3 regions of the Paenibacillus sophorae genome follow, and region 1 is predicted to be linked to each of the others. Evidence: predicted binding sites of a transcription regulator. Region 1 holds the regulator's gene; each other region holds the start of a gene.

Region 1 (7,740 bases):
CGAACTGGCCGATGATCCAATAAAGAGCCCCCAGTGCCGCAAGCAGTACAGGGAAAACAATATTGCGTCCCTTGTAGACGTCGGTTTGGCCGGCCTTGGATGAAGAATTGATGGAATCCTTACCCTCTTTTTTTCTTCTCTTGTTGATCTGCTGCGTGTTGCGTTGAACCATTCTTTCCCAAGAACGGGCCATTTCATTTCCCCCTAGTCTTCCTGAAATATCTATGAAAAGACGGCTTCGGCTTGATTAATGAAGGTTTCTGTTGCCGTCTCGTTCATTTCCTTTGTCATCCACAATTTCAATCGACTCCAATTGAGCGCGGAAATTGCGGCGTACATTGCCAAGGTATATCTCCCGAAGCTTGGCGCGTTCAGCCAATTCCTCTTCATTAAGTCCGACGCTCTTTTGCTTGCGCGCCAGCTCATTAATGCGATTAACCAGTTCATCTATGTTCATGATCTTTCCTCCTAATTAGTGCATGATTATTGTTCATATCGGCGTTAGCTGTAAGTTAACGGAACCGGTAGAACAGCTCTAAATTCATTCTAACTTTGCCATGAGAAAAAGAGCTTGTCAAGGCGACTCCCCTGAAAGCTCATTTGTACTGCAATAGACCTGACATCCTTCTATACTGTTATTTCAGCACTTTGCTATATTTGCTTCAAAGCACTAAAGGATTTATTCAAATGCTCATTTGTATATGGGAATTGACAATATATCTCCAGCCTGAATATCGGAACCGTTCAAATTATTATGTCGTTTAATAGCATCAACATATACGATAGTTTTCATATCGGAAGATTTATTCTTAAGAGCTATACTCCAAAGTGTATCGCCGGGCTCCACTACAATCCGCTTCTCCTGCTGCAGCGAAGATGCCGAACTGGCAAACACCTGGCTTACCACGGTAAATCCTGAAATAATTAGAAGGAGCACAATCATCAGCTTAAAAACTGCTTGCTGTTTCAATACGATACGGGCTTTCTTGATGAGCGCTTTAGTGTTAATTACAGATGGGTTCATATGGTCAGAAACAGAACTCCGGCACGCCGAGGCTGCCCCCGGTGTCTCATTATAAATGCTGTGGTATGTACTATATTTCAACATCTATCATCAACCTCCAAACACTTGTTCTTACTTGTAAAATTAATATAGCACGAACATGTGTTTCGATCAAGAGGTTTTTCGAACGATTGTTCCCTTTTATTTTAGAACTTATGTTTGTGCGAACGGCAGTTCTATGTTATAATTTTCCCAAACATTACTAGATGGGGTGTATTCCAATGTCAAAGATTTCGAGTCGCCAGCTGGCGATCCTGGAATTTATACGTAACGAAGTTCGCAGCAAGGGGTATCCGCCTTCCGTCCGGGAAATTGGAGAAGCGGTCGGCCTGGCATCCAGTTCTACCGTACACGGGCATCTTGACCGACTGGAGAAGAAAGGGCTTATCCGCCGTGATCCCACGAAACCGCGTGCTATTGAACTGCTGGGTCAGGAAGACTCCGAAAATGTCCATCAGTTCGTACAGACCGTTGCCCGAGTGCCGGTTGTTGGCAAGGTGACTGCGGGTGTACCTATCACAGCTACAGAGAATATTGAAGATTATTTCCCCCTTCCCACCCATTACGTTGGAGATAACAAGGTCTTCATGCTTTCCGTTATGGGCGACAGCATGATCGAAGCCGGCATCATGAACGGAGATTACGTCATAGTCCGCCAGCAGCAGACCGCCGATAACGGTGATATCGTGGTCGCTATGACGGAAGACGATGAAGCCACCGTCAAGACCTTCTATAAGGAGCGCGATCATATTCGCCTGCAGCCTGAAAATCCGGCCTATGAGCCGCTCCGGCTTAACCGAGTGAGTATTTTGGGTAAGGTAATTGGATTGTTCCGAGACATCCATTAATAGCTGTGCACATTTGAAAGGCGGCCCCGCTTACCGGGTCCGCCCTTTTTACGTATATTACTGCATAGCTTATTGCGCATCACTTCGATATTCAGCGAAATTCGAACGGCATATGCACTCCCTGCATATTTTATACCGTAAAGGAGTGCTGATCATATGCCTAATTATCGGATCATTGTCGATTTATCCCAGCGCATGCTGTATCTTCTGGATAACGATAAAGTCGTTCGGGGCTTCCCCGTAGGGATCGGAAAAATGCTGACCCAGACACCCGAGGGCGAATATACTATCGTTAATAAGCAGGCAAATCCAGGCGGACCATTCGGTGCATTCTGGATGGGACTTTCCAAGCCCCATTACGGCATTCATGGAACCAATAATCCCGCGTCTATCGGTCATCAGGTTTCGCACGGATGCATCCGGATGCATAATGCCGCCGTTCTCGAGCTGGCCCGGATCGTCCCGCTTCATACGAGGGTTACCATCCGGCAATAATTTTTAATAGAACTGCTGATACGGCGGTTCTATTATGGATGAAAAATGGACATCCTCTTGGTATTAATTATACAATTTGCCCGGCTGTTGCTCCGGAACGGATTGATAAATCTGCTGCATGGCATTTATCGCTTCGTTGGAAGCCATAATTACGGGATACTCTCCCTTACGGGCCATGTACTGCCATACTTCAAATGCCTGATGAGAACACATCCGGAAGGCATCCTCCAGAAAAGTGCGCAGCTGAGGCGTGGAGCATTCAAATGCGGAATAGGCATACTCGCGTCCGGCGCGCTTTAAGGTTAGCAAATATGAAGTTGCAATTGCGCGGTCATCCAACTGTTGAAGCTGAACTTTGGGCTCGAGCGGCGGGTACTGGCTTGTAGACATGGAGATTCCGGTGCTCATCTGAAGGGCAGGAACATTCAGTGTATCCTGCGAGAATGACTGGTTCGCAAATTCCACCTTCATATTGTAATCCTGCACATGGACCGCGTAATGACGGGCGATCATATCTTTGAGTTCAGGGTCTTTCGCCTGACTCAGAAACAACGCCATATTCTGAATTGAGTTCGTACAGCTAAGCAGAAGTTCATTTAATTCGTGGGCTTCATGTGAGCCTAATGGCATAAAAAACATCTCCTTTTTCAGGGTAGATAAATTTACTTTTGAATGGACAGATCGAGGGCTTTCTACCCGTAACGTTAGAGGCAGTCGTCATCAAATCAACAGGCAATGAAACTAGTGTACTTCAATAAAAAGATGGGATTCTGGAACGGGAATATTCATTTTTAAGCTTTAACCAGCTCAGGCCGCTTCACTTGCAGAGGGGGAGGAATAAGCCAACCCTTTTCCTTGTTCATTTTTAAAATTCGAGCACCCAGGGCCGCTTTGGTGAGATGGTATTTGGCGAATAAAGCGCCAATATCTTCTCTGATGCTTTGTCCCATTATTTGACTGCAAGCGACTAATCCGGCTGCATTATCTGCAGCAATTTTTGCGGCAATTTCAGGATCTGTAAATCTTGCACCGACAGGAATATCCTCGAGTTTAGTGTGAGATCTTTCAGGCATAACCGGGCCGGTAGCAATTCCGTTATCCAAAAGCAATTTATCACATTCGCTAATTTCCAGCTCTGCCTGATCGATAAGATCGCCCAGTATTTTCTTTAAGTCTTTATCTCCGGCGTGATTTAAATATGCCCGATAAAAAGATACTGTACCCTTCGCTACCATAGAACTCTGCCATACACTATAAATCTCACCATAATGCATGGGTTCATCCTTTGAGTTACCACTTAAAATTCCCATTAAGAATCCTCCCTTTTCTTTAATATCATACCTTCGTTATTATGCTCGGTAATTCAAAAATAAATGTAATGCAGCTTTTGGATCTTAATTCTTCTAATTTAAACGGAAATAGTAATTGTTTCATCTGAAAGCCAGGGGTGATAAAGAAGGCAGCATTTGCTATGTAGAGGGGGCAAAGCCATAAAGAAACAGGCAAGGGAGATTTTCTGGTGTGCGGAAGGAAATGCTCTTGAGGCCATCTGTTACTACGAACTGTTGAGGTTATTTGAGAAGTTGAGGTTATTTGAGAACTAATGGAATCATAGGGATCAACATTTTCTGCAACGAACAGGAAATCAACATTTCCATAAAATCGAAAAAGCCCCCGGCGCTTACAGCGCTAAGGGCTTCGTGTGTTAGTACAGCGTGATGTATTGGTTTCTTTCCCAGTCATGAACCTGTGTGCGATAGATATCCCACTCGATTTCCTTCAGTTCATAGAAATGGGCCAGAGCATGCTCCCCAAGAGCGTCAGTGATTACGGGATTGCGGATCAGTTCACCTAACGCTTCCTTAAGATCCGCTGGCAGACTCGGGATGCCTTCCTCGATCCGCTCTTCTTCAGACATAATGTAGATGTTGCGGTCAATAGGAGCAGGAAGGTCAAGCTGCCGCTTGATGCCATCCAGACCTGCTTTCAGCATAACCGCCAACGCGAGGTAAGGATTGGCTGCCGGGTCCGGGTTCCGGACTTCAATGCGCGTGCTGAGTCCTCTGGAAGCCGGAATACGGATCATCGGGCTGCGGTTGCTAGCCGACCAGGCAACATAGCAAGGGGCTTCATATCCTGGAACCAGGCGCTTGTACGAGTTCACCGTAGGGTTCGTGATTGCGGCAAGCGCACGCGCATGCTTCAGCAGGCCTGCCATATAGCTGCGCGCAGTATCGCTGAGACCAAGCTCATCTTTTTCTTCGTAGAAGGTGTTCTCGCTGCCTTTAAACAGCGATTGGTGGCAGTGCATACCCGAGCCGTTCATACCGAACATAGGCTTAGGCATAAATGTGGCATGCAGCCCATGCTGGCGGGCTACCGTCTTCACTACCAGCTTGAACGTCTGGATCTGGTCGGCTGCCTTGATCGCATCAGCATACTTAAAGTCGATTTCATGCTGGCCATACGCGACCTCATGGTGTGAAGCTTCGATTTCGAAGCCCATCTCTTCCAGTGTTAATACGATTTCGCGACGGCAGTTCTCTCCGAGGTCCATCGGAGCAAGGTCGAAATAGCCGCCTTGATCGTTAAGTTCCATTGTCGGATTACCCTTCTCATCGGTCTGGAACAGGAAAAATTCAGGTTCCGGTCCAACGTTCATGGAAGTAAAGCCCATTTCTTTCGCTTCTTTAAGACAGCGTTTCAAAATACCGCGCGGATCACCGGCAAACGGAGTTCCGTCTGGCATATAGACATCACAAATAAGACGCGCAACGCGGTCTTCGGCCACCCATGGAAAGATTACCCAAGTGTCGAGATCGGGATATAAATACATATCGGATTCTTCGATGCGGACATAGCCTTCGATGGAAGAGCCATCAAACATCATTTTGTTCTCCAGAGCCTTCTCCAGTTGGCTGACGGGAATTTCCACATTCTTAACCGTACCGAGCAGATCGGTAAACTGGAGACGAATGAACCGGACATTCTCTTCCTTGGCAATGCGCAAAATATCTTCTTTAGAAAAGCTCACTATACCCTCTCCCTTTCGCGCTTCTGTATATTATTTATTGAAAAACCGGGATAACTCCCCTTGAATGAGAGATACTTGTCCCGGCCTTTTTCCGGAAACCAACTCCTGCTTGAGCAGCCTGTGGAGCTGGGAATCGGACAGCTCGCGCCGCCGGACCTCCGTATCGGGGGTAATGACGGTAGCTTCTTCGGATTCCTTGGAGACCGGGTTCATAACCTGCTTGATACCGGCAATATTAACCCCTTTTTCAATCAAAGCCTTGATTTCCAGCAAGCGCTCCACATCGTTAAAAGAGAATAATCGCTGGTTGCCCGAGGTACGCGCCGGAACAATCAGACTATGCTGTTCATAATAGCGGATTTGCCGTGCCGACAAATCGGTAAGTTTCATTACAATTCCAATAGGAAATAACGCCATATTTCTGCGGATTTCATCACCCATGACTCATCCAACCTTCCAATGATCTTTTTCTCATCTCATTGTACATTTCCGGCTATGACGTGTCAATGGTATGTAAGATATACTCACAACATTAATAATTTCTACCTACAGTAATTTGCGATCCCGCATACTCTGCAGCGCCATCAGCACACCGTATTTGACATGCGAATAGGTCAATCCTCCCTGCATATATCCGATGTATGGAGCTCGAATCGGAGCGTCTGCAGACAGCTCCAGGCTGCCTCCCTGAATGAAAGTTCCCGCCGCCATAATGACCGGATGCTCATAGCCAGGCATGTCCCAAGGCTCAGGCACGGCATGGCTGTCTACGGCAGCGGCCCGTTGTATTCCCTGGACGAATGCGATCAAATGCTCGGGTCCGTCAAAAGAAATAGCCTGTATAAGATCGGTCCGCTGCTCCTGCCATGCAGGCTTGGTGCGAAACCCGCAGCGTTCAAAAACGGCGGCAGCGAAGATGCTTCCTTTTAGGGCTTGTCCGACCGTGTGAGGAGCCATGAACAGTCCCTGATAAAGCCCACGGGTCGTCCCCAGCATTGCCCCGACTTCGCCGCCGATGCCCGGCGCCGTGAGCCGGTAAGCCGCAAGTTCTACCAGATCCTTTCTGCCGCATATATATCCTCCCGTCTCGGCGATCCCGCCTCCTGGGTTTTTGATCAGGGAGCCGGCCATCAGATCGACGCCGACCTGGGTTGGCTCTATTTCCTCGGTAAACTCCCCGTAGCAGTTATCGACAAAAACGACAGCTTCCGGCGCTATTTCCTTGACTTTGGCCGTCATCTCCCCGATCTGTTTCACCGTAAAAGAAGAGCGCCAGTCATAGCCGCGGGACCGCTGGATCCCGATCACCTTCGTCGCTGGCGTCAAAGCCCTCGCAACCTCCGCCCAGTCAACTTCTCCTTCTTCGGTAAGCGCCGTTTCCCGGTAGGTTATGCCGAAGTCCGCAAGAGAGCCTGTCCCGTCTCCCGGCTTGCCGATCACCTTATGCAAAGTATCGTAAGGCCGCCCGGTGATGTACAGCAGCTCGTCCCTCGGCCGGAGCACGCCAAAAAGCGCAGTGGAAATCGTATGCGTTCCCGAAGCGAAATGAGGCCGCACAAGTGCGGCTTCCGCACCGAATACATCCGCATATACTAGATCCAGCACCTCCCGTCCCCTGTCATTATAGGCGTAGCCCGTTGAACCGGCAAAGTGGAAGTCGCTGACTTGGTGCCTTTGAAAAGCTTCGATGACTTTCCACTGATTTAGATCCACTATCCGGTCAAGAGTTCTGACCGCCTCCTGAATCTCGGCCTCCGCCGCTTCCGCCGCTTGTAAAATATCTTCTGAAAACACTGCCATTTACGTCCGTCTCTCCTTACATACACTTCCCATGATCATAACAGTAAGCGGCAGAAGGCTGTCGCTTATAAAACTGCAAAATAGGATGCTATTGTTAATTAAGTGATAATATCCCTGGGGATTGGCTAATTATAGCTTCCCTGCTAATTTCGAGCTATTAGTCCCGGCCTGCCTGATCCACGAACTCGGCCAGCATATAGCCCCATTTTTCATAATCGTCCTTGTTCACCCGTACGCTGTAGAGGATATCGTTCTCCTCGAAGGACTGATCCAGCACATCGCCAACTCGATACAGGAGGGAAGTCAAATCGCCCCGGCTGGACGGAATCCGGAAGCTTAACGTATCACCGGCCAGCTCGTTCTGGATGGTATCCGCAATACGGGCCAGATCCTCCGGATTAAAGGCACTGACCTTCATAAAGCCCGGACCCCCGGGCAGCATCTCAAGCTGCTCCGGCCGGCAAAGATCGCTCTTGTTGAACAGAACAACCTGCGGCTTC
Region 2 (7,740 bases), 830 kb from region 1:
AAAAGCCACGGAAACGAGAAATTTCGGCTTCTTCATCGCATTGGCCTGCTCGCTGCTCGCTTTTATCCTGATGTATTTCTTTGTCCGCCGTTTTTTGGCTCCTCTGCTGCATATCGTGAAATTAATGAGAGAGGTGGAGCAGGGCAATTTGCAGGTCTCGTTTCCCGCGCACCGGAATGATGAAATCGGATATCTTGGCACCTCCTTTAACGGTCTGGTGTCCAGAGTACGTGAAATGCTGGGGGAAAATACGCAGCTCGTGAAGCAGGTATACGAAACGGAGCTGCTTCAGAAAGAAGCCCAGGTACAGGCGCTGTACAATCAGATCCGGCCCCACTTTCTGTTCAACACGCTGAATATGATATCGATGCAGATGCAGACAGGCAAGCAGGACAAGGCCATCGACCATCTCCATAAATTAAGCAGCATGCTCCGCAGCATGACCCAAATGGATAAAGACATCCCGCTGCAAAAGGAACTGGATCTCCTGAAAGCTTATTTAAGCATCCAAAGCAGCCGCTACGAAGGCAGACTGGAGTATGAACTGAGGGTCGATCCCGCTTTGTACGACATGCCCATTCCCGCCCTGCTGTTTCAGCCAATCGTCGAGAATGCGGTGATTCACGGCTGCGAAGCCAAACGCGAACAGACCAGCATCCTTATTTCCGGCGAAAAGACCGCGCGCGGCGAGGTTCTGTTCACGATCCGGGACAGCGGGCAAGGCATGAGCCCGGAAACGCTGCTGGAGCTTCGCGGCAAGCTGGAGCAGGCCCCTTCGGACAATCAGTCTGCCGGAGATCCGGACTCAGACGGCGCCCGGACAGGAACCGGCATCGGCCTGCTTAACGTGAATAAACGGATTAAATTAAAATACGGTTTCGGTTATGGAATTAAGGTGGACAGCGTGCAGGGACAGGGAACCGCCGTATCTGTTCTTTTGCCGGATACCGGATTTGGGAAGGAGCGATGAGAATGTATAAAGTGCTGCTTGTGGATGATGAACCGCTCGTACGCGAATATTTGAGATTGCATATCGCCTCCAATCATCCGGATTGGGAGGTTGCGGGGGAAGCCATGGACGGACAGGAAGCCTGGGATATGCTTCAGGATGTGCGGGTCCATCTGGTCATTACCGATATTAAAATGCCTGTCGTTGACGGACTGGAGCTGTGCAGACGGCTGTCCCAATCAGAGAATCCGCCCATTATCCTGATTCTGTCCGGCTTTGATGAATTCTCGCTGGCCCGGGATGCTCTCCGCTTCGGGGTACAGAATTATTTGCTGAAGCCCGTAGTCCATGATGAATTGGCCGAAGCCCTGGCGAAGGTTACCGCTCAGCTGGACCGCAAATTTCATGAAGAGCTTGCCGCTTTGGCTATGGGAAAGGTCTCCAAGGAGAGCCAGACGCAGGTCGTCAGACAATTCCTGAAGTCCCTGGTGAGCGACGACAGCGTGGAGATCAAGGCCCTGTATCCCCTGGTCTTCCGCCTGAAAGTGCAGCTGATTGAAACCGAAGGTCTGATTATGGTGCTGGATCTGGATGAAGACCGGCTAGCCCAAAAAGGGATACCCTATGGCGACATTTCCGTCTTTCGCTTTATTCTCAATCAGATGACGGGCGAGCTGTCCGAAGCAAGCGGCTCGGGATTTGTCTTCCTGGACGAAGATCAGCACACCTGCGTGCTGGTAACGGGTGAAGACAAGAACGATATTGAGCATAAATGCCGTTCGCTCTATGGGAAGGTCTCTTCCGCGATGCTTGCCAATACCGGAATTACCGTCTCCGGCGCCCTCGGAACCTTTGAATCCGAGCTGTTTCATCTGCAATACTCCCATGCCAAAGCGACCGAGACCCTTAATCATCGCTTGTTCATGGAAGAACCTTCCCTGTTCAATGGGTGGAATGAGGACGTTCAGCTTCAGCGTCTTGCCATTCTCGAGCAAACGTTAAGCTCGTTGCAATTTGCCATCCCGGATCGGAATGAGGCAGCTTTTTTAATGGCGGTGAAGCGTTTTTTTGAAAGTCTGCCGCATATTAGCTCCGTTCATGTCATGAAGTTCGGGCTCTATCTGCTAAGGCAGCTTGCGAACGGGCCTTTGGAACGCCAGGGCGGATTTCTGGAAAGCGCCTATCACCATCTCCAGCAGATGCATCGGAATCCGTCCGAGCTATCCATCCAAGCCGTGCTCGGGCTGTTTCAGGAAATATTTCATCGCCTGACCAAAGGCGGCAAAGAGGAGCCTGTACACGAAAATGAACAGGACATCGTCAGCCGGGTCAGAACTTATATCTACTCCCATTATGCGGAGCCTTTAAGCCTTGCCCTGCTCGCCGAAAAGATGGGGATCTCTCCGGGCTATTTAAGCAGTATCTTTCACAAAACGATGCAGGAATCATATATCAAATTTCTGACCCGGGTCCGGATGGAGCAGGCCGCAAAGCTGCTGAAGGCAAACCCTCCCGTGAAAGTATACGATGTCTCGGAGAAGGTCGGTTACGTGAGCGTAAAGCACTTTTCGCATGTATTTAAACAATTTCATCATATGCCTCCGGGCGAATATCAGGAGAAGCATTTGAGCGCTGCGGAATGGCCTGCCCTTTAATCCAGACTGCCGCGGATATCGCCCACCGTAACCCGCCGCTGCGGAGCTAGGTACTCATCCATCCAAAAAATCCCTCTTGCATAACGAACGGATGTTCGGTGTATAATATAAAATACGAATATGCGTTCTCCTCATGGTGGTGTGATTATGGATATGAATTCAAGAATTGAAACAGAAGAAGATTTTCAAGTCATTAAAGAGTACACGTTACTGCCGATTTTGCTGGATATGCTGGCAAGAGATATGAACGAGCTGAAGAAATACAGGGATAAAATTATTTATAATCATGTCCTTATGTACCTGAAAGAAATGGAACAGGCGATTTATCCCGAGCTGCAGAATACCAAGAGAAAAATGAGAACACAAGGTATCCGAATTTTGAACACAGAAATGAATTCACAGGGTATTCGTGTCGAGTATAAAGTTCGCGGATATATCCACCATTTCACGATGCTGCGGAGTTTGGTTAAGGCAGAACTAATGACCATGCTGGTGAATATGCGGAGGCGGTTAGGTTGAGTGAGAAACATGAACGGATTATATTTCTGGCAGATTGTCAAAGCTTCTATGCAAGCGTTGAAAAAGCCGATCACCCGGAATGTAAGGATAAGCCCGTTGCTGTAGCAGGCTCTGTTGAGCGCAGATCAGGAATCATTTTAGCGGCCTGCCCCATTGCAAAAGGATATGGAGTCACTACGGCAGAGCGTCTCGGAGAGGCTTTACATAAATGTCCCGATCTCGTTGTCATTCGTCCCCGGATGCAGCATTATATTGATGTGTCCCTGATGATTACGAAGATTTATGAGGAGTTTACGGATCTTGTTGAAATATTTAGTATTGATGAGCAGTTTTTGGATATTACGGCAAGTCTGCCCATCTTCGGAGATCCTATAACGATTGCCAAAACCATTCAGCAAAAGGTTCTGAGTCAAACAGGAGTGCGGGTGAGGATCGGTATAAGCTCCAATAAAATCCTTGCTAAAATCGCAACGGATATTTGGGCGAAGAAGAATGAAAGTGGCATCTTTACTTTGCCCCAAGCCGAAATCGAAACCCTTCTGTGGCCGCAGCCGGTTCATAAAATGTTCGGCGTCGGTTCGCGTATGACCGCACATTTTACTCGTCTTGGAATAAATACAATCGGAGATATTGCCAGAACGCCTCTACCCCGTCTAAAAGATAAATTTCGTGCCCGCTTTGGCAAGCAATCGGATATTCATGCAGAGGTGATGTGGCGGACGGCGAACGGTCTGGATGATAGTCCAGTTAAACCTGGAACATTTGTTACTCCGCCAAAATCAGTCGGCCATATGATGACTTTACCCAGAGATTATACCGAGTCATGGGAAGTCGATACAGTTTTACTGGAGCTCACAGAGGAGGTATGCCGTGACTGCCGCCGTAAAGGATATATGGGCTCTGTTGTAAGCGTCAGTTGCATGTGCAGCCCCTATGAATCACCGACCGGATTTTCGCGTCAAATGAAGATGCAGGACCCTACAAACCATACCAACACCGTAATTAAGACAGTAAGAATGTTGTTTTATAAATATTGGGATCAAATGCCTGTGCGCCGTGTCGGTGTGACCTTAAGCCAGCTCGTAGACGATCAGAATTATCAGCTCACTCTCTTTGAGGATCAGGTAAAGCTCAGAGCCCTGGATAAAGCTACGGACAGCATAAAAAATCGATACGGCAGCGACGCGATTATAAGAGCCTCATCACTTACCGATGCAGGGCAAGCAAAGGACAGGTCGCTAAAAATCGGCGGGCATTACAAATAACGGATTCATATTTTGGCGCTTGATCTTTTGGCCCGATGCAGGCACAATCAAATATATAACATTCAAGGGGAGGATTAAGAAGGTTTGAACAATGCCGAATCGGGGACAACCTATGAAATTATAGATTTATGCCTGCTGGCCGGAAAAATCATGCTCCAAAACGGCGCGGAGACTTACCGCGTGGAGGATACGATGACGCGTATGGCCGCTGCTCTCGGATTTCCAGGGGCGCACAGCTACGTAACGCCGACCGTCATCATGTTTACGACCAGCCGGACGGAACAGCCCAAGCTGTTCCGCATCGAGGAGCGTACGACCGATCTGCAAAAAGTTGCGGAGGTCAACGACATTTCGCGCTGCCTCAGCCAGCGGCAGATCACATCGGCGCAGGCGCGCGAGCGGCTGGCCTTGGTGGATGATGCGGCGCATGCCTATTCGGTCTGGCTCCAGATTATGGCGGCGGCCCTGGCGGGCGGCTGCTTCACCATCATATTCAAGGGAAGCTTCTGGGACGCTCTGCCCGCACTGTTCGTGTCGGGGCTCGGCTACGCCTCCGTGGTTTATTTGCAAAGGCTGGTCCAGATTAAATTTTTTGCCGAACTCACAGCATCTGCTCTGATTGGGCTGCTGTCCTTCCTGTTCGTTCAAGCCGGCATCGGCTCGGAAACGGATAAGATTATCATCGGCTCCGTCATGCCACTCGTTCCGGGACTGCTGATTACGAACGCCGTCAGAGACTTGATGGCCGGGCATCTTATATCGGGACTGTCCAAGGGAGCCGAGGCATTCCTAACCGCTTTTGCCATCGGAACCGGGATCGGACTTGTGCTGTCCTTCGTTTCATAGCCCTACTTAAGAGGAGAACTATCATGATTCTGCAGCTTATTACGAGCTTTATCGCCTCCGCCATGTTCTGCATCCTGTTTAATACTCCCAGACGTACGCTGCTTCAATGCGGAATTTCCGGAATGCTGGGCTGGATGGTATACCTGCTGCTCGATCCCCACTGGAAATCCGTCGTGGCCACCTTCTTCGCCACGGTCGTCGTTGGGGTGGTCAGCCAAATTTTTGCCAGGTCTTTCAAAATGCCGGTCATCATCTTCAGCGTAGGCGGCATTATTCCGCTTGTTCCGGGCGGCCTCGCCTATGATGCCATGCGCAGGTTCGTCGAAGACGATTATACGACCGCGCTGCAGGCCGCCGTTCAGGCTTTTCTGCTCTCGGGAGCCATCGCCACGGGACTTGTGCTCAGCGAGGTGCTTGGGCAGATGTTCCGCCGCAGCAAGAGCTAGAGCTCTCGCGGAAAGCCAAGCGCGAGCAGAGGAGCCCCTTGCTGATGGCGTCCGCTCTGAAACAACAAGGCCGTCTTTTCCTGGATCAGAATCCAGGGAAAGACGGCCTTACTGTTGTGGACAGGCGCTTCCGTAAATTTCAGGCGGTTACGCCCTCGACTCTTTTTTGATAAACGACGATGTCAAGCCAGCGGCCGAATTTACGGCCAATTTCCTTATAGTAGGCGCTCTGCTCATAACCGCTGCTCTCAAAAAAGGAACGGCTGGGGTTATTCTCCGAACATACAGTGGCCACCAGCGTATGAAAACCGTGTTCGGCGGCTGTCCGCTCGATAAAGACCAATGTTGGCCCTCCCAATCTTTTGCCTGTACATTCCGGCTTCAGATACACGCTGATTTCACCGGTCACGTCATAAGCCTGCTTGTTCTTGTGCCTGGTAATTAATACATATCCCTGCATCTCTCCTTCCAGCATAACTGCGTAGGATTTAAAACGGGGATCGCCGGTCAGCATGTTCCGTTTCATATCCTGTACCGTCAGCCGGTCGGTGTGAAACGACACGGTGGTGTTCAGCACATAATAATTATAAATATCCGTCGCTTCGGCCAGATGCTCCTCTCCGATCTCAACGAAAGACAGCTCTTCGCGGTTCATCTCTAATCCTCCCAAATCGACATTTCCAGTTCATCTACGAACCAGCGCAATTGGGCTGTGGCTCTGCGGCGCAGAGTTCCGTCCTCATACATCCGCTGGACCGCGTCGCGCTGCTCCTGGATCGCTTCAAGCTTCCACTCCAGCTGCCGGCCTTCCTGCTCCGCCACATTCACGGCCGGGCCGTTTTCCAGACGGTCAAGCATCAAGCCGTAGCGGGCAGCCACGCGTCCGTAACCGTCCCGGTTATCATCGTTCATCTCTTCCTGGATGGCGTCTATCGCGGCGCGGCACATCCCGATCCGGGCATCCCGAATGCATCCGTCCGGGAGAACGCCGGAACCTCCGGCTCCTTGCGGAAATTTCGAGAATATTCCGGAGAACAGCCGACCCAGCTTGCCAAGCGACAGTCGGAGCTGTGAATCCAGTCCTCTGGACAGGAATGCTTCTTTATGATCCAGAAGCTCCATAATCGCCTGTCCCGCCTCTGAAGGAATGGACCCGCCTGCGATAAGCCCGTCCAGCTCCCTCCGCTCGGCCTGCAGTCCGGTCAACCGCGCTTTGAGTGCGCACCGCTTGCCGTATTCCTCCTCCGGATTGTTGATAAGCCGGTTATCCTGTATTTCCGGCAGCGCCGGCAGCGTATCCGGGAGTCCTGGAGCAGCCGAAATGGCAGCGACTCGGCTGTCCTCTGCCATCGCCCCGCGGAGTATCGCCATGCTGGCCTCCATAATTCTTGATCTTGCCGCCTGTTCTGATTCTTCCCGGCTGTCTTCCTCTCTGCGGGCGATGAGCGGAAGCAGAACGCTTGCAACCACCAGGGAAGTCAGAATGACGCCAGCAGCCAGAAAAATAATTAGATCACGCTCAGGAAACGGCGAGCCGTCATCCAGCACAAGCGGAATGGAGAAAGCGCCGGCCAGGGTAACCGCTCCGCGTACGCCCGAAACGGAGGTAAGCACCCGCGACCTCATCGACGGCTTGCTTCCGTTCTTAAACTGCGATTTCCCTGTACAGATCAAGTACACCCAGAGGAAACGCAGTACAATCAGCAGAGCCGTGATCGCCAGCACGTATAGGACCACCGTCAGGTTATCGACAGCCGTATCCCGGTATATAACCGACACCACATCCGGAATCGAAACACCGAGAATGAGGAATACCATGCCGTTCAGAATGAACAGCAGCACCGACCATATGCTTGCCGATACGAGCTGGAGTTTGTACTGGGGGGAATCGGTCCGGTCTTTTTCAATGGCCTGAACGACGCCGCCAGCCACCACGGCCAGGATGCCCGACACTCCCAGCTCTTCACTGACCAGGTAGATCAGGAACGGGGTCAGAATCTGCAGCAGAACATGTACTGTGACATCCTCCATCCCCAGCCGCCGGATAAACACGCTTAAGC
Region 3 (7,740 bases), 1.1 Mb from region 1:
TCTTCGGCATGTTCACCGGCAAAAAAGTGCTGATCCTCGGCGCGGGCAAAATGAGCGAGCTGACGGTCAAGCATCTGTACGCGAGCGGCGCTGCGGAAGTGATTGTTGCGAACCGAACTCTTGCGCGCGCCGCGGAGCTGGCGGAGAAGTTTGCGGGCCGTCCATGCACGCTGGAAGAAGCGGCCTCGCGTCTGCACGAGTTCGATATCGTGATCAGCTCGACGGGGGCGGAAGGCTATGTTCTGACAGCGGACAGAATCATGGAAAGCATGAAGAATCGGCAGTCCCGTCCTCTTTTCATGATTGACATAGCGGTTCCGCGCGACATTGATCCGTCAGCGTCCGAGCTTCCGAATGTGTTTCTGTATGATATTGACGATTTGGAGGGCATCGTGGAGAGCAATATGGAGATGCGGCGAGGCGAAGCCGCGAAGATCGAAGGGATGATTGCGGAGGAGAGCGACAATTTTCAGCAGTGGCTTAAGACGCTGGGCGTGCAGCCGGTCATCCGTGCGCTTCAGGAGAAATCGAGCGCCATTCATGAGGAAACGCTGGAGAGCTTGTTCAACAAGCTGCCCGAGCTGGATGAGCATCAGCGCAAGATTATCCGCCGGCTGACCAAGAGCATTGTGAACCAGTTGATGCATGATCCGATTAATGTAATCAAAGAAATGTCCGGCGAGAAGAACGGAAACGCAGCGCTTGACTTTTTTACGAAGATCTTTGCACTAGAGGATCGGCTTGAGCCCGAATCGGAGAACGGGAGCGTCGCTCCCGAGAGAAACCGCAAACCGGCGGACACGCTGCCCGGGAGCGGAAATGCCGCTCTGCCGAAGACTGCTTTTGCTCCGGCGAGCCCCTAAAGGAGGATAGCGGCATGCGTTACCTGAATGGAATATATGACGCAGCCCTGCTGCTGTATGCCCTGAGCCTGCTGTTTTATTTCTTGGATTGCCTTGAACGGAATCCGGATCGGAAGCGGTTAGGCACGGGGCTTCTTGTTTTTGTCGGCCTGCTGCAGTCCGCATGCCTTGGCATCCGCTTTTACGAGGAGCGGGGTCTGCCGATTTTTACGCCGTATGATTTTCTGTTTTGGTTCTCTTTCAGCATCGTGCTGATTTCGCTGGCTCAGTCCTTTATGCGGCGTTCCGAGTTCACGGTGCTGCTGCTCAGCGTAGCGGGATTCAGCGCTTTTTTGCTTAACCGGGTGTGGCTGACGGCGGAGGATCATACGCTACAGAGCTGGAAAGCGGTGCACGGCTGGCTGGCTATGCATATTATTCTCGCCAATCTGAGCTTTGCCGCGCTGACGCTGGGTGCCGTGTTCGGAGTCATGTACCTGTTCCTGCACACCAGGCTGAAGCGCAAGAAATGGAACGACAGGGTCCGGCGTTTGCCAAGTCTGGAAGTCCTGGACAAATATGCTTACACCTCTGTGCTTGCCGGCACGCCGCTGCTCGCGGTGTCGCTTATAGTGGCCGGGATCTCGATTGCCTCCGAAGGGCGTCTGCCGCTGTTTCAGGATTTAAAAGTGCTGTCCACGCTTGTCGGGCTCGGCATTTACATTTCCTATCTTATTTTTAAAAGATCAGGCCGGAGCAGCGGAATCGTCATGGCGCGCTGGGCGGTCTCGGGCTACGGATTTATCATCCTTAATTTTCTGCTGAATTCGTGGTCTGATTTTCATCGTTGGGGCGGGGGCTGAGATTATATGACGGTTTATTTGCCGATTATGCTGGATTGCAGGGGAAAGCATTGTGTAGTGGTCGGAGGAGGGAAGGTAGCGGAGCGCAAGACGCTGGGGCTGCTGGAGGCCGGGGCGGCGGTAACGATTATTAGCCCTGCCCTGACGCCGCGGCTGGCCGAACTAACGGACAATGCGTCAGTGGTCTGGCTGAGCCGCACCTATGCTCCCGGGGATGCCCGAGGGGCTTTTCTTGTCTATGCGGCAACCGATGATCCGGCGGTTAACGGGGAAGTGGCGCGCGAAGCGGACAGTCTGGGAGTGCCGGTCAATGTAGGTAGCCATGCGGAGGCTGGAAGCTTCATCACGCCGGGCGTGCTGCGCCGGGGCCGTCTGACGGTGGCGGTATCGACTTCGGGCGCGGGTCCCGGCATCGCCGCGAGAATCACGAAGCTGCTGGAAGAAACGCTTGGTGATGAGTACGAGGACTATCTGGATTTTTTATATAAAATGCGTCAGGAAATCAAACGGCGGGAACGGTCGCCGGAGGTTCGAAAGCGTCTGCTGAAGAGGCTCGGGACATTAAATGTGCTGGACGAAATCAGGGAAGGCGCCTTTACGGCATGGGATTCGGAACAAATCGAGACCTGGATCGCACAACATCGGGAGGAATAAAAGAATGCGAACGATTATTGTAGGCAGCAGACAAAGCGCGCTGGCATTGACACAGACTGGCCAGGTCATTGACGATTTGAAGCGGCTCTGCGCGGAGCATGGGTTCCCTTTTACATTCGAGGTGAAAAAAATCGTCACCAAAGGCGACCGCATCCTTGATGTTACGCTGTCCAAGGTGGGAGGCAAAGGGCTGTTCGTCAAGGAAATCGAGCAGGCTATGCTGGAACGGGAGATCGACATGGCTGTGCACAGCATGAAGGATATGCCCTCCGAGCTGCCAGCAGGTCTGGTTAACGGCGCGGTTCCCCGGCGTGTCGATCCGAGAGACTGCCTAATTACCCGCAGCGGCTTGGGGCTAGCCGATCTTCCTTCGGGAGCGCGGGTAGGCACAAGCAGTCTGCGCCGTTCCAGCCAGCTGGCGGCGCTGCGGCCGGATCTCGTAATCGAACCGGTGCGCGGCAACATCGACTCCAGGCTGCGGAAGCTTGCGAGCGGCGAGTACGATGCGATTTTGCTGGCGGCGGCTGGCCTGACCCGTATGGGCTGGCAGGACCGTGTGACGGCTTACCTGCGGCCCGAGGAATGTCTGCCCGCTGTAGGGCAGGGAGCGCTGGGTATCGAATGCCGTGAAGAGGATAGCGAGCTGCGGCGGCTGCTTTCATTGTATAATGATGAAGAGACTGCGCTCACGGTCGCTGCAGAACGCCGCTTTCTCGGCGTACTGAACGGCGGCTGCCAGGTGCCGATTGGCGCTTTTGCCACACTTGAGAGCATCGGAGAGGATAGCGCGGAGAAGGCGGCGGGCAGCCGAAGCATCACGCTTACCGGTATGGTCGGAACGCCGGACGGAGCCGTGATATTAAAAGAGAGCTGCACTGGCACCGATCCGGTTCAGGTGGGCGAAGAGGCGGCGAGACGGTTGATCGCCAAGGGAGCGGAGATGATTTTGGCACAGGTAAGGGGTTGAGGAGAGAGAATGGCAGGCAAAGTGTATTTGGTGGGCGCGGGTCCCGGGGATGCCAAGCTCATCACGATTAAAGGCATGGAGTGTATCAAAAAAGCGGATGTGCTGGTCTACGACCGGCTGGCAAGTCCCAGGCTGCTGAAATGGATGCCATCCGGCGGAGAGAAAATTTATGTGGGCAAGCTTCCGGACCGGCACACAATGAAGCAGGAGGAAATTAATCAGCTGCTCGTCGATCTGGCGCTTCAGGGCAAGACGGTGGTGAGATTAAAAGGTGGCGATCCGACTATCTTTGGCCGGGTGGGCGAGGAAGCGGAGCTGCTGCGCAGAAACGGCATTTCCTACGAGATCGTACCGGGCATCACGTCAGCGATCAGCGTGCCGGCATATGCGGGCATCCCGGTTACCCACCGCGATTACGCTTCTTCCCTGTCGATTATTACCGGACACGAAAGTCCGGACAAGCTGGATCGCTCGATTCATTGGGATAAAGTGACGAATGCTACGGGCACGCTTGTCTTTTTGATGGGAGTCGCCAAAATCGGCTATATCAGCGGAAATCTGATCAAGCACGGCCGTTCGCCGGAGACGCCAGTGGCGCTGGTGCGTTGGGGGACGCGCGCGGAGCAGGAGACGCTGATTGGCACGCTCGCCGATATTGAAGAGAAAGTGAAGGCGGCGAATTTCGGGTCGCCGGCTGTTATCGTCGTCGGGGATGTCGTGAAGCAGCGGGAGGAGCTGAAATGGGCCGAGGAGCTGCCGCTGTTCGGCAAGCGGATCGTTGTTACCCGGGCGCGCAGCCAGGCCAGTGAACTCGTGGACCGGATTGAGGAACTGGGCGGTGAGCCTTACGAATTCCCGGTTATCGAGACGGTAATGCCGGAGAGTGCGGAGAAAAGAGAGGAGATTGCCTCGGCGCTGGCGAAGCTTCCGGAATATGACTGGGTGTTTTTCACGAGCGTAAACGGAGTGGAGTTCTTCTTCCGCCATCTGGCGGAGCTAAAAGCGGATATTCGCGGTTTGTCCCGCGCCCGTATCGCCGCCGTCGGTTCCGCGACTGCCGAAGCGCTCGCCCAGCGCGGCCTTGTGGCGGAAGTACTGCCGGCAAGGTTCCAGGCGGAAGGATTGATCGAAGCTTACGGCGACCGGCTGCTGACGGGACAGAAGGCGCTGCTGCCGCGCGGCGATCTGGCAAGGGACTGGCTTCCGCAGAAGCTGACTGAGCTTGGGCTTGCGGTCACGGAGATCGATACGTACGAGACGATCGTTACCGGCGAGGATGACGAGGAGCTCATGAAGCTGCTGGAGGAAGGACGGATACATGCCGTTACCTTTACCAGTTCCTCCACCGTGCGCAATTTCCTCGATATCCTGAAAAGGATGGGACTAACGGACCCGCTGCCTCTGCTGGAGAAGGTCAAGATGGCCTGCATCGGTCCGCTCACGCAGCAGACGGCAGTGGAAGCCGGGCTGATTCCCGGATTGCTGGCGGAGGAGGCCACAATCGACTCGCTGGTGCATGAGCTGTGCCGCTGGAATGAACAAACAAAGAACCGGTAAAAGGGGATGCCGGGAGTGGCAATAGCGTCCAATCCGGTCATGTAAAATCAAGAAAATGAACAATCCCTGTTTAGAACAGTCCGGCCCATAGCGAGCGCCGGGCTGTTTGACGTTGATACCGGCCTGTGCTTGTTTGTCTTGACTTCCTTGTATTAAATCCTTCGGATGTGTTATTATATAGGAACAAATGTTCTTATGTGGAGGGTTGAGAATGCCGAAGACATACGAACCGGTAACATCGAAGACGGGAATGACGCGTGTGAAAGAGGAACGGATGCCTTTCGGCTGGTCGGTCAATCCGTACCGGGGGTGCGCACATGGCTGCAGCTTCTGTTTTGCCAGAGGGTTTCAGGGATTCATCGATAAAAAGGCGGATGACGAGTTCCAGAATCATATCATGCTCAAGACGAACGCGGCGGAAGCGCTGGAGGCGCAACTTTCAGGTCTGGCCCGCAAATTCAAGTACGATCTTGAAGCGATGAGAAACGAAGTGGGCGAGGTCATGATCGGAACCGCGACCGATCCTTATCAGCCGATAGAGAGCAGAACGAAGCTGACCCGAAAATGTCTGCTGGTGCTGGCCAAGTACGGTATCCGGACCTCGGTGACCACCCGGTCCCCTCTGATCCTGCGAGACTTGGATCTGCTTGAGAAGATGTATTCCTTGTCGGTTAATATCAGCATCAATACACTGAATGACGGGCTTGCGCGCAGGCTGGAACCTGGATCGCCGCTGCCGTCCAAGAGGCTGGATACGGTTCAAAAGCTCGCGGAACGGGGAATCAGAATGGGCGTATTTATTGCGCCGATTCTTCCGTTTCTGACCGATGAGCCGGGCGAGCTCGAAGCGCTGTTCGCCGCGGCGGCGGACCTGGGAGCGGCATCGGTCATGACTTCGCTGCTGCGTCTTTCCCCGGATGTGAAAGGCTGGTATTTCCGCACGCTCAGGGAACAGTTCCCGAATACGCTGGAGCCGTACCGGAGACTGTATGCGGACGGGGGTTATGCTGAAGCGGGATACCGCGAGAATATGTCCCGGCTTCTGGACGAGCTGCACCGTAAATACGCTCCAAGGTTGCGGTCTGTGTCTGAAAAGACTGGATCACGGGGCGGTTATCTGACCGGGGAAGAACCGGGGCGGTCCGGATTGGCCGAAATCGCCGGGGAGCCGCTGGCTGAGCAGCTGTCCTTTCCGTTTTGAATGGCAGGAGCGGATCGGTGACCCGGCAGGACTTCGCATCGGGAACGGATCGACTGAACCCCGCATCGGAGACGGGCTTGGCAATTGGCTCAACCCCGAATCGGAGACGGGTGTGGCAATCGCCCATAAGTGGTAAAGATGTTTTTACTCGCAGGCTGCGGTAAAATTAAAGGGCTAGATAACGCTTGGACATTAATTATAGAGATGAGGGATTGGCATGAAGAAACGCAAATTGGGCAAATCCGGTCTTGAGGTTTCCGCTCTCGGTCTCGGATGTATGGGCATGTCCGAATTCTACGGCAGCCTCGACGAAGATGAATCCATCCGCACGATTCACCGGGCGATTGAGATGGGCCTTACATTCCTTGATACGGCGGATATGTATGGAGTCGGCAGAAATGAGGAACTGGTCGGTCGGGCGATTAAGGGACGACGGGACGACGTTATTCTGGCCACGAAATTCGGCAATGTCCGCGCGGCTGACGGAACGCCGCTCGGAATAAACGGCCGGCCCGAGTATGTGAAGCAAGCTTGTGACGCCAGCCTGCAGCGTCTTGGTGTCGATCATATCGATCTCTATTATCAGCACCGGGTTGATCCCAATACTCCGATTGAAGAAACGGTCGGCGCGATGGCCGATCTTGTCCAAGCCGGCAAGGTTCGGTTTCTCGGCTTGTCCGAGGCGTCGCCCCGGACGATAGCCAAAGCGCACGCCGTTCATCCGATCGCCGCGCTGCAGACGGAATATTCGCTGTGGAGCCGGGAGGTAGAGGATGAGATTCTTCCGCTCTGCCGGGAACTCGGCATCGGCTTTGTGGCGTACAGTCCGCTCGGAAGAGGATTTTTGACCGGTCAGATCAAATCTTTCGACGACCTGGAAGAGAGCGACTACCGGAGATTCTCTCCGAGATTCCAAGGAGACAACTTCCGCAAGAACCTTGATCTGGTCGAACGTATCCATGAGATCGCCAAGGAAAAAGGCTGTTCGTCCTCTCAACTGGCGCTGTCCTGGCTGCTAAGCCGCGGAGACGACATCGTGCCGATTCCCGGGACCAAGCGGAGATCCTACCTGGAAGAGAACGCCGGTGCGCTTGATGTAACACTTAGCAAGGAAGAGCTGAGCCGGATCGACGAAGCTGCACCCCTAGGGGTGGCAGCCGGATACCGGTATCCTGAAGCTTCAATGAAAGTCATCGATAAATAACGCCGCATTCATCGAATTAATATAAGAATCACAGCTGTTCGTGTGATATACTTAACAAAGACATTGCCAATAATATGCATGAAACGGTGAATGGACAGGCTCATTTGCGCGGTCCTTCGGATAGGATGCCGCCTTGGCGAACCCAACCCTAGCCGGCTGTTGCCTTTTGGGAGCGCCAAGGCGCTGCCTGCGAGGGAGGCGGCCTGCCGGGGTTTCTTGCTGTTTTAAGGGAGTGAATCCTGCTGTACTGGGCCTCGGTAAGGACGGTACGCACCCCTTGATGCCATTTCTTCCGCGTGCAGCGGATGGCCGCAGGGAATTTGCTTACAATAAGTGCAGGAGCGGCTCATTTTAAACTTGGCCGGCAGTTCTTACAATAAGAGCCGTGCCCGCAGCTTTGGATTTATATTTTTCATTTTGGGAGGAAGTTGAATGGCCTTTCCGATTGTGCG

Evidence for each region. Region 1 encodes LexA, which represses DNA repair genes until DNA is damaged. Its sites were predicted from a motif close to CGAACATATGTTCG; they were not measured.
Region 2: KP014_RS15210 (YhjD family protein) is a predicted target of LexA. The motif match lies at 2,689-2,702, and genes of this name have one in related genera.
Region 3: KP014_RS25005 (SPL family radical SAM protein) is a predicted target of LexA. The motif match lies at 5,064-5,077, and genes of this name have one in related genera.

The regions. Positions count from the first base shown of each region.
Region 1 covers NZ_CP076607.1:4,056,855-4,064,594, forward strand. The annotation lists gene KP014_RS19110 (hypothetical protein) at 1-193, opposite strand, end outside; gene KP014_RS19115 (DUF896 domain-containing protein) at 248-457, opposite strand; gene yneA (cell division suppressor protein YneA) at 692-1,108, opposite strand; gene lexA (transcriptional repressor LexA) at 1,285-1,911, shown strand; gene KP014_RS19130 (L,D-transpeptidase) at 2,068-2,406, shown strand; gene KP014_RS19135 (spore coat protein) at 2,470-3,036, opposite strand; gene KP014_RS19140 (DUF3231 family protein) at 3,198-3,716, opposite strand; gene glnA (type I glutamate--ammonia ligase) at 4,112-5,440, opposite strand; gene KP014_RS19150 (MerR family transcriptional regulator) at 5,471-5,881, opposite strand; gene KP014_RS19155 (methionine gamma-lyase family protein) at 5,987-7,240, opposite strand; gene hflX (GTPase HflX) at 7,398-7,740, opposite strand, start outside.
Region 2 covers NZ_CP076607.1:3,231,786-3,239,525, reverse strand. The annotation lists gene KP014_RS15220 (sensor histidine kinase) at 1-970, shown strand, start outside; gene KP014_RS15215 (response regulator) at 973-2,604, shown strand; gene KP014_RS15210 (YhjD family protein) at 2,725-3,123, shown strand; gene KP014_RS15205 (DNA polymerase IV) at 3,120-4,388, shown strand; gene KP014_RS15200 (threonine/serine exporter family protein) at 4,473-5,234, shown strand; gene KP014_RS15195 (threonine/serine exporter family protein) at 5,258-5,680, shown strand; gene KP014_RS15190 (GNAT family N-acetyltransferase) at 5,820-6,335, opposite strand; gene KP014_RS15185 (Na+/H+ antiporter) at 6,338-7,740, opposite strand, start outside.
Region 3 covers NZ_CP076607.1:5,155,426-5,163,165, reverse strand. The annotation lists gene hemA (glutamyl-tRNA reductase) at 1-863, shown strand, start outside; gene ccsA (cytochrome c biogenesis protein CcsA) at 878-1,705, shown strand; gene KP014_RS25020 (precorrin-2 dehydrogenase/sirohydrochlorin ferrochelatase family protein) at 1,712-2,359, shown strand; gene hemC (hydroxymethylbilane synthase) at 2,364-3,326, shown strand; gene cobA (uroporphyrinogen-III C-methyltransferase) at 3,336-4,883, shown strand; gene KP014_RS25005 (SPL family radical SAM protein) at 5,095-6,084, shown strand; gene KP014_RS25000 (aldo/keto reductase) at 6,302-7,288, shown strand; gene hemB (porphobilinogen synthase) at 7,721-7,740, shown strand, end outside.